Regions from separate parts of the Microbacterium sp. LWH3-1.2 genome, predicted to be linked through region 2. Evidence: predicted binding sites of a transcription regulator. Region 2 holds the regulator's gene; the other holds the start of a gene.
The links. Region 2 encodes HrcA, which represses chaperone genes, less so after heat shock. Its sites were predicted from a motif close to TTNGCACTCGNNNNNNNCGAGTGCNAA; they were not measured.
Positions count from the first base shown of each region.

Region 1: groL (chaperonin GroEL) is a predicted target of HrcA. The motif match lies at 1,596-1,622, and genes of this name have one in related genera.

Region 1 is NZ_JBEGIK010000001.1:3,529,067-3,533,257, forward strand. Features, by position in the region: gene groL (chaperonin GroEL) at 1-1,559, opposite strand, end outside; gene MRBLWH3_RS16460 (cold-shock protein) at 1,749-1,949, opposite strand; gene MRBLWH3_RS16465 (LytR C-terminal domain-containing protein) at 2,080-2,562, opposite strand; gene MRBLWH3_RS16470 (DUF3263 domain-containing protein) at 2,718-2,966, opposite strand; gene MRBLWH3_RS16475 (DUF2332 domain-containing protein) at 2,976-3,998, opposite strand; gene msrB (peptide-methionine (R)-S-oxide reductase MsrB) at 4,089-4,191, shown strand, end outside.
Region 2 is NZ_JBEGIK010000001.1:2,748,763-2,752,953, reverse strand. Features, by position in the region: gene MRBLWH3_RS12830 (DUF1990 family protein) at 1-279, shown strand, start outside; gene hemW (radical SAM family heme chaperone HemW) at 287-1,504, shown strand; gene hrcA (heat-inducible transcriptional repressor HrcA) at 1,633-2,673, shown strand; gene dnaJ (molecular chaperone DnaJ) at 2,725-3,840, shown strand; gene MRBLWH3_RS12810 (16S rRNA (uracil(1498)-N(3))-methyltransferase) at 3,844-4,191, shown strand, end outside.

The DNA.
Region 1 (4,191 bases), 780 kb from region 2:
GCGACGACGGCCTCGGTCGTGAGGAAGAGGCCGGCGATCGACGCGGCGTTCTGCAGCGCCGAACGGGTCACCTTGGCGGGGTCGATGATGCCCTGCGCGAAAAGGTCGCCGTACTCGCCGGTCGCGGCGTTGAGGCCGTGGCCGAGCGGGAGCTCCGAGACCTTGTTCGCCACGACGCCCGGCTCGAGGCCGGCGTTGAGGGCGATCTGCTTGAGCGGAGCCTCGATCGCGACGCGCACGATGTTCGCACCGGTCGCCTCGTCACCCGTCAGCTGGAGGCTGTCAAGCGCCTTCTTGCCCGACTGGATGAGGGCGACGCCACCACCGGCGACGATGCCCTCTTCGACGGCGGCCTTCGCGTTGCGGACGGCGTCCTCGATGCGGTGCTTGCGCTCCTTGAGCTCGACCTCGGTGGCCGCGCCCGCCTTGATGACGGCGACGCCGCCGGCGAGCTTGGCGAGGCGCTCCTGGAGCTTCTCGCGGTCGTAGTCGCTGTCGGTGTTGTCGATCTCGCGGCGGATCTGGGTCACGCGACCCTCGATCTGCGACGCCTCGCCGGCACCCTCGACGATCGTGGTCTCGTCCTTGGTGACGATGACCTTGCGCGCACGGCCGAGCAGGTCGAGGGTGGCGTTCTCGAGCTTGAGACCGACCTCCTCGGTGATGACCTGGCCGCCGGTGAGGATCGCGATGTCCTGCAGCTGCGCCTTGCGACGGTCGCCGAAGCCGGGGGCCTTGACGGCGACCGACTTGAAGATGCCGCGGATCTTGTTGAGCACGAGCGTCGCGAGAGCCTCGCCCTCGACATCCTCGGCGATGATGACGAGCTCCTTGCCGTCCTGGATCACCTTGTCGACGACGGGCAGAAGGTCCTTGATGTTCGAGATCTTCTGGTTCGCGATGAGGATGTACGGGTCCTCGAAGACGGCCTCCTGGCGCTCCGGGTCCGTGACGAAGTAGGGGTTGATGTAGCCCTTGTCGAAGCGCATGCCCTCGGTGAGCTCGAGCTCGGTGCCGAAGGTCTGCGACTCCTCGACGGTGACGACGCCCTCCTTGCCGACCTTGTCGATGGCCTCGGCGATGAGCTGGCCGATCTCCGGGTCAGCAGCCGAGATCGACGCCGTGGCGGCGATCTGGTCCTTGGACTCGACCTCCTTGGCGGACTCGAGCAGCTCGGCGGTGATGGCCGCGACAGCCTTCTCGATGCCCTTCTTGAGCGAGATGGGGTCGGCGCCGGCCGCGACGTTGCGCAGACCCTCGCGCACGAGCGCCTGGGCGAGAACCGTAGCGGTGGTGGTGCCGTCACCGGCGACGTCGTCGGTCTTCTTGGCGACCTCCTTGACGAGCTCCGCACCGATCTTCTCGTACGGGTCGTCCAGCTCGATCTCCTTGGCGATGGAGACACCGTCGTTCGTGATCGTGGGGGCGCCCCACTTCTTCTCGAGCACGACGTTGCGACCGCGCGGGCCGAGCGTCACCTTGACGGCGTCGGCCAGGATGTTCAGGCCGCGCTCGAGGCCGCGACGGGCCTCCTCGTCGAAAGCGATGATCTTTGCCATGTGTGTGTCGTCCCTCCGGAACGTTGGCTTTGGGTATTAGCACTCAACAAACGTGAGTGCTAAATCATTCTGGCACTCGACCCTATCGAGTGCAAGCCGCCGAGACGGATGCGGAAACACCAAGAGACGGGACGCCTTTCGGCATCCCGTCTCCGGTGTCGGTTCAGCGCAGGGCGCTGAGCCGGACGTTCAGACGACGCGCACGGACTCGGCCTGGGGCCCTTTCTGGCCGGAGCCGACCGTGAACTCCACGGTCTGCCCCTCCTCCAGCACGCGGAAGCCCGACATGTCGATGTTCGAGTAATGGACGAAGACGTCCTGGCCATCGGCGACGGTGATGAAGCCGAATCCCTTCTCGGCGTTGAACCATTTCACGGTGCCCTGGGTCATGCGTATCTCCTGTTGCCGGCGGTGCAGGGCTTCATCGTATGCAGGCGAAATCGCGGCATCCGGCCGTTTCGTCACTTGTTGACATGCAGGCACACAAGTGTTTACCGGCGCGAAACACGCCAGAGGGGGGTCAGGGCGTAGGAGCCGGCGTCTGCCCCGCCGCCGTGCGGTCGAGGCCGATCACGACCGTGAGCTGGGGCACGCCCTCCGTGGTCGCCGGGTACGCCTCGCTCTGCTCGATCTCCGCGCCGCCGATGACTCCTGCCAGGCCCGCGGCAGCAGCCTGATCGGCGGGATCGACATAGAAGACCGTGGTCGTCGGGAAGTCCTGCGAGCCCGCCTCGCCCGCCGTGACCTTGTCGTCCGTCCAGCCCGCACCCACGACGACGTCCTTCATCTGCGTCGCGAGTCCCTGCTCGGGGGTCGCGTTGAGGATCATGACGTCGTAGTTCACGTCGATCACCGGAGTCACCTCGGGGACCGGCTCGACGGTCGGGGTGGGCGTGGGGACCAGCTCGATGCGGCCGGACGCCAGCAGGGTGCCGAAGATGCCGACGACGATGAGCACGACCGTCGCCAGCGCCGCCCACAGCAGCACGACCCATCCACGCATGCGCGGATTCTCGGCCCGGTGGGCGCCGACGCGGTCCGTCTCCGGCACATCGTCGAAACGATCCCGGGGAAAGCTGGTGGTCGGCACCCGTCGATGCTACCGGTCGAAGCCTGAGCGTCCCGCGCGGGCGGACCCGCGTGGCGTGGAGCGGCAGGTCAGCGCGCGTCGGCGGCGCGCCCCGCGCCCTGGTGCAGACGCGCCTCGCGCAGCCGGCGCAGCCGCTTCACGAGCATGGGGTCGTGCTCCTGCGCGTCGGTCGTGTCGATGAGACGGCCGAGCAGCTGGTAGTACCGCGCCGGCGACAGCCCGAGGTCGGAGCGGATCGCCTCCTCCTTGGCCCCCGCGTGCCGGCGCCACTCGGCCTCGAAATCGAGGATGGCGCGGTCGCGGTCGGTCAGAGGCACCCCTCCACGCTAGCCCGCGGCATCCGTTCCTGGAGTGCGCCACGCGCGCCAATGCACGAACGAGCCGAGCGGGTCCACCGCGGCGAGCGCCGCGCCGTCGCGTCCGAGCACGAAACCACCCCACGACGCTGCGTCGACGGGCGGATGCCACCGCTCGTGCAGCGCCGGCGGGTCGATGGTGATCCACACCGCGTCGACGGTGAGCAGGGTGTCGAGAAGGCGTTCACGGCCCGCGTGCGGGATGTGCGGCAGCACGCCCGGCGTCGTGACGACGAGGGTCGCACCGGCCGGCGCGCGCGCGGCGGCGGCGCGCAGCACGTCCGGGTCGGACGCGTCGCCGGCCAGCAGCGTCGGCGGATCCGCCGACGCGATGTCGAGGGCGGCCGAGATCCGCTCTGCGCGCCCGGTCTCGCCCGGCCACACGAGGCTCGTGAGGAATCTGCGGTCGGCCGCGTCCGCGGCATCCAGCGGCTCGAGGTCGATTCCGCCGCGCCACACCACGTGGGGCAGCCGCAGCTTCGGCCCGCCGGTGACCTCGCAGTCCAGCACCACCGTCGAGGTGCCGTCGTCAGGGTCGAGCGCTACGACGCGGCCGCTCTCCCGGTAGCGGTACGAATAGCGGTCGGGGTACAGACACAGCCCGGCGCTCGCCCCGAGCTCGAGCAGCGCGATCGGCCCGTCGATCGTGGCGAGGGCGGGGAGCAGAGCCGCGCACCTCTGCGGCTCGTTGGTCTGGAGGCGACGGACGGATGCTGCGGCCACGACCTCGTCGGCATGCTCGCGCAGCCACTCTGCCCACGCCGGGAACGCGTCCTCGGGTGCGCCGAGCATGCGGGTGACCGCGAACACGAGGGGCGGCTGCCGGCGCGTCGCCGGGATGCGCGCGAGCAGCGCGGCGAGCAGCGCATCGGCCGCGACCCCGTCCGCCCACTCGGCGTAGAGCGCGGAGCGATCGGGCGCCTCGTCGCGCGCGAAGCGGGCGTACCGCTCGACGACCGCGTCGGTCTCGTCGCCATCGGTCCCATCCGCCACCCCGCCATCCTCGCGCATGGCCGGGCGCCCCACCGCGCGTGCCGCTGAGGTTGAATGGAGGGTGCCGCACGCTGCGGACGAGGAGGAACGATGACCTACGCCGTCGACAAGAGCGACGCCCAGTGGCGCGAAGACCTGACGCCCGACCAGTACGCCGTCCTGCGACAGGCGGGCACCGAGCGGCCCTGGACCG
Region 2 (4,191 bases):
CTGCGCGCCGATGCGGAGCTCCGCGTCATCTTCGCGGTGGAGGAGCCTCGCCGCGTGGGCTTCGCGCTGGGCACCGTGAGCGAATCGGTCGTCAGCGGCGAGGAGTCGTTCATGCTCGACTGGTACGACAACGACGAGGTCTGGTTCACGGTCCGTGCGTTCGACGCCCCGCGCGCCGTGCTCTACCGGATGCTTCCCGGCCTCACGAAGCGCCGTCGACGCGAGCTGTTCACGCGCTACCTTCGCGCGATCTCGCCGCTGTACACCACCCCCGCGTGAGGCGCTGATGGGCTCCGCACTTCCGCTGGGCGAGCCCGTTCCCTCGGACGGCTCGCTGCCGCTCGGCACGCGCATCGATCCGGCCGCCGACTTCAGCGTGTACCTGCACGTTCCGTTCTGCCGCGTGCGCTGCGGCTACTGCGACTTCAACACCTACACGTCGTCCGAGTTGCGCGGTGCCCGCCAGGACGAGTATGCGGACACGCTCCTGCGCGAGATCGCCCTTGCCGCGCCCGTTCTCGCCCGCGCCGGCGGCGTCCGTCCCGCGTCGACGGTGTTCTTCGGCGGCGGCACCCCGACGCTCCTCCCGCCGGGCGACCTCGGGCGCATGCTGGCAGGTGTCCGTGACACATTCGGCATCGCCGAGGGCGCCGAGATCACGGTCGAGGCCAACCCCGACACGGTCACCCCCGCGGTCGCGGCCGAGCTCGCAGCATCCGGTGTCACCCGTCTCTCGGTCGGCATGCAGTCCGCGGTCCCGCACGTCCTCGCCGCGCTCGACCGCACGCACGACCCCGACAACGTCCGCACGGCGGTCAGCGCGGCGCGCGGCGCCGGACTCGACGTGAGCGTCGACCTCATCTACGGCGCCCCGGGCGAGTCTCTGGACGACTGGCGCTCGTCGCTGGGGGCGGCGGTGGCGCTCGAACCCGATCACGTCTCGGCGTACGCGCTCATCATCGAGGACGGCACGAAGCTCGCCCGCCAGATCCGACGCGGCGAGGTCGCCGCCCCCGACGACGACCTGCAGGCCGACATGTACGAACTGGCAGACGACATGCTCGCGGGCGCAGGATTCGGCTGGTACGAGGTGTCGAACTGGGCGCGCGGGGACGCGCACCGCTCGCGACACAACCTCGCGTACTGGGTCGGCTCGGACTGGTGGGGCTTCGGCCCCGGCGCGCACAGCCACGTCGCGGGCGTGCGGTTCTGGAACGTCAAACACCCCGCCGCCTACGCGCAGCGGCTGGCCGCGGGCGAGTCGCCGGCCGCCGGACGGGAGATTCCGGATGCCGCAGCCAGGAACCTCGAGAGCGTGCTGCTGCGCACCCGCATCCGCGACGGACTGCCGGTCGAGGAGCTCCTCGGCGAGGGCCGCCACGCGGTCGCCGCGCTCATCGCGGACGGTCTCATCGACGGTCACGCCGCGCTGCGGGGGAGGGTCGTGCTCACCCGCCGCGGCCGTCTCCTCGCCGACGCCGTGGTCCGCGCGCTCACCGACTGACCTCGGCGGCATTGCGGTTCCGGGTGAGACGGCAACCCGACCTGCGTGGCTCGGCGATCCTGACAGGGGCATCGGATAGAATTGGCACTCCAGTCATGCGAGTGCCAGCTGCGGCGTGAGGAGGCGGGATGGTCAGCGAACGAGGTCTGCAGGTACTGCGGGCGATCGTCCAGGACTACGTCGACACGCGCGAGCCGGTCGGCAGCAAGGCGATCGTCGAGCGCCACTCCTTCGGCGTGTCGGCGGCGACGATCCGCAACGACATGGCGCTGCTCGAGGACGAAGACCTCATCGTGGCGCCCCACACCTCGTCCGGCCGGGTGCCGACCGACAAGGGCTATCGCGTCTTCGTCGATCACCTCGCCGAGCTCCGGCCGCTCTCGCCGGCCCAGCGCGCCGCCATCGCCTCGTTCCTCGACGGGTCGGGTGACCTCGACGACGTGCTCGTGCGCACCGTGCGGGCGCTCACGCAGCTGACCGGCCAGGTCGCGATCGTGCAGTACCCCTCGTTCGCGCGCGCGAACGTCACGCACGTCGAGCTGGTGCAGCTCGGAGGCGGACGCATGCTGGTGATCGTGGTCACCGACACCGGACGCGTCTCTCAGCGACTGACCTTCGTCGGCGAGGATTTCGACGACTCCGATCTCGCGCACATCCGCGCCGGCCTCGGCACCCTCCTGGTCGGCCGCCCCGTGCGCGAGGGACTGCAGCGCATCGCCGAGCGACTCGACGCTCCCCACACGCAAGCGCCTGCGCACGAACGCGCAATGGATGAGATCGTGCGCGCCGTCGCCGAGGAGCTCGAAGAGTTCCGGCAGGACAAGCTCGTGATGGCAGGCAGCGCCAACCTCGCCCGCCGCGAGTCCGACTTCCGCGGCAGCATCTACCCGCTCCTCGAGGCGATCGAGGAGCAGGTGACCCTGCTGCGGCTGATGGGCGAGATGGTCGCCGACGAACAGGGCCTCTCGGCGAGCATCGGCCGTGAGAACGAGGCGTTCGGTCTGGCCGAGGCATCCGTCGTCGCCAGCGACTACGACGCGACGGGCGCGCTCGCCCGCGTCGGCGTGCTCGGCCCGACACGCATGGACTACCCCACGAACCTCGCGACGGTCCGCGCCGTCGCGCGTTATCTCACGCGCATGCTCGAGCAGGACGACAGCTCCCGCTGACGCACGCGCGCACCCACGATCCCGCGGCCTCGCCGCGGCAGGAAGGCGAATGTGGCTGACCACTACGAGGTCCTCGGCGTCTCACGCGACGCCTCCACCGACGAGATCAAGAAGGCTTACCGCAAGCTGGCCCGCCAGTTGCACCCGGACGTGAACCCGGGCGAGGAGGCGTCCGAGCGCTTCAAGCTCGTGACGCATGCCTACGACGTCCTCAGCGACCCCGAGCAGCGCGCACGTTACGACATGGGCGGCAACGACTCGCCGTTCGGCGGCGGCGCCGGCGGCTTCGGCGGGTTCAACGACATCTTCGAGACGTTCTTCGGCGCAGCGGGCGGGTCGCGTGGCGGTCGTCCCCGGTCGCGTCGCGAGCGCGGCCAGGACGCGCTCGTTCGCGTCACGCTCGAACTCGGGGATGTCGTGTTCGGCACGCACCGCGACATCGAGGTCGACACCGCCGTGGTGTGCGAGACCTGCCAGGGCTCCTGCTGCCAGCCGGGCACGAGCCCGGTCACGTGCGACATCTGCCACGGCACCGGCAACGTCCAGCGCCAGGTGCGGAGCCTCCTCGGGAACGTCGTCACGACCCAGCCGTGCAACGTCTGCCAGGGCTACGGCACGACCATCCCGTACCCGTGCGCCACCTGCCAGGGGCAGGGGCGCGTGCGCGCGCGCCGAACAGTGTCGCTCGACATCCCGGCCGGCGTCGAGACCGGACTGCGCCTGCAGCTTCCGGGTTCGGGCGAGGTCGGCCCGGCGGGCGGCCCGAACGGCGACCTGTACATCGAGGTCACCGTGCAGCCGCACGAGGTGTTCAGCCGCGACGGTGACGACCTGCTCGCGACGCTCGAGGTGTCGATGCCCGACGCGATCCTCGGCACCACGACGACGATCGAATCGCTCGACGGCCCCGTCGATCTCGAGGTGCGGGCGGGCGTGCAGGCGGGCGACATCCTCACGATCAAGGGGCGCGGCATCACGCCGCTGCGCGGCTCCCAGCGCGGCGACCTCAGGGTCGGCGTGCACGTGGTCACCCCGACGCGCCTCGACCACAAGGAGCGCGCCCTCATCGAGGAGTTCGCCAAGCGCACCAAGGCTCCCTCGCCGAAGCTGGCGGAGTTCCATCAGGGCCTGTTCGCCAAGCTGCGCGATCGCTTCCGGAACGGCTGACCCGTGCCCCTGCACTTCCTCCTCGATCAGCCCGTCGATGCGGCCCCCGGCGAGACGGTGACCCTCACCGGTACGGAGGCGCACCACGCCGCGACCGTGCGCCGCGTGCGGGTCGGCGAGGAGGTCACGGTCGGCGACGGGCGGGGGGCCTGGCTCACCGGCAGCGTCGAGTCGGTCGCGCCGCGCGAGGTCGTCGTGCGCATCGACGGACGGACGGATGCTGCGCCCCCGCGCCCGCGCATCGTGCTGGTGCAGGCGCTGGCCAAGGGGGATCGCGACGAGCTCGCCGTCCAGGCGGCGACCGAGCTCGGTGTCGACGAGATCGTGCCGTGGCAGGCCGCCCGCAGCGTC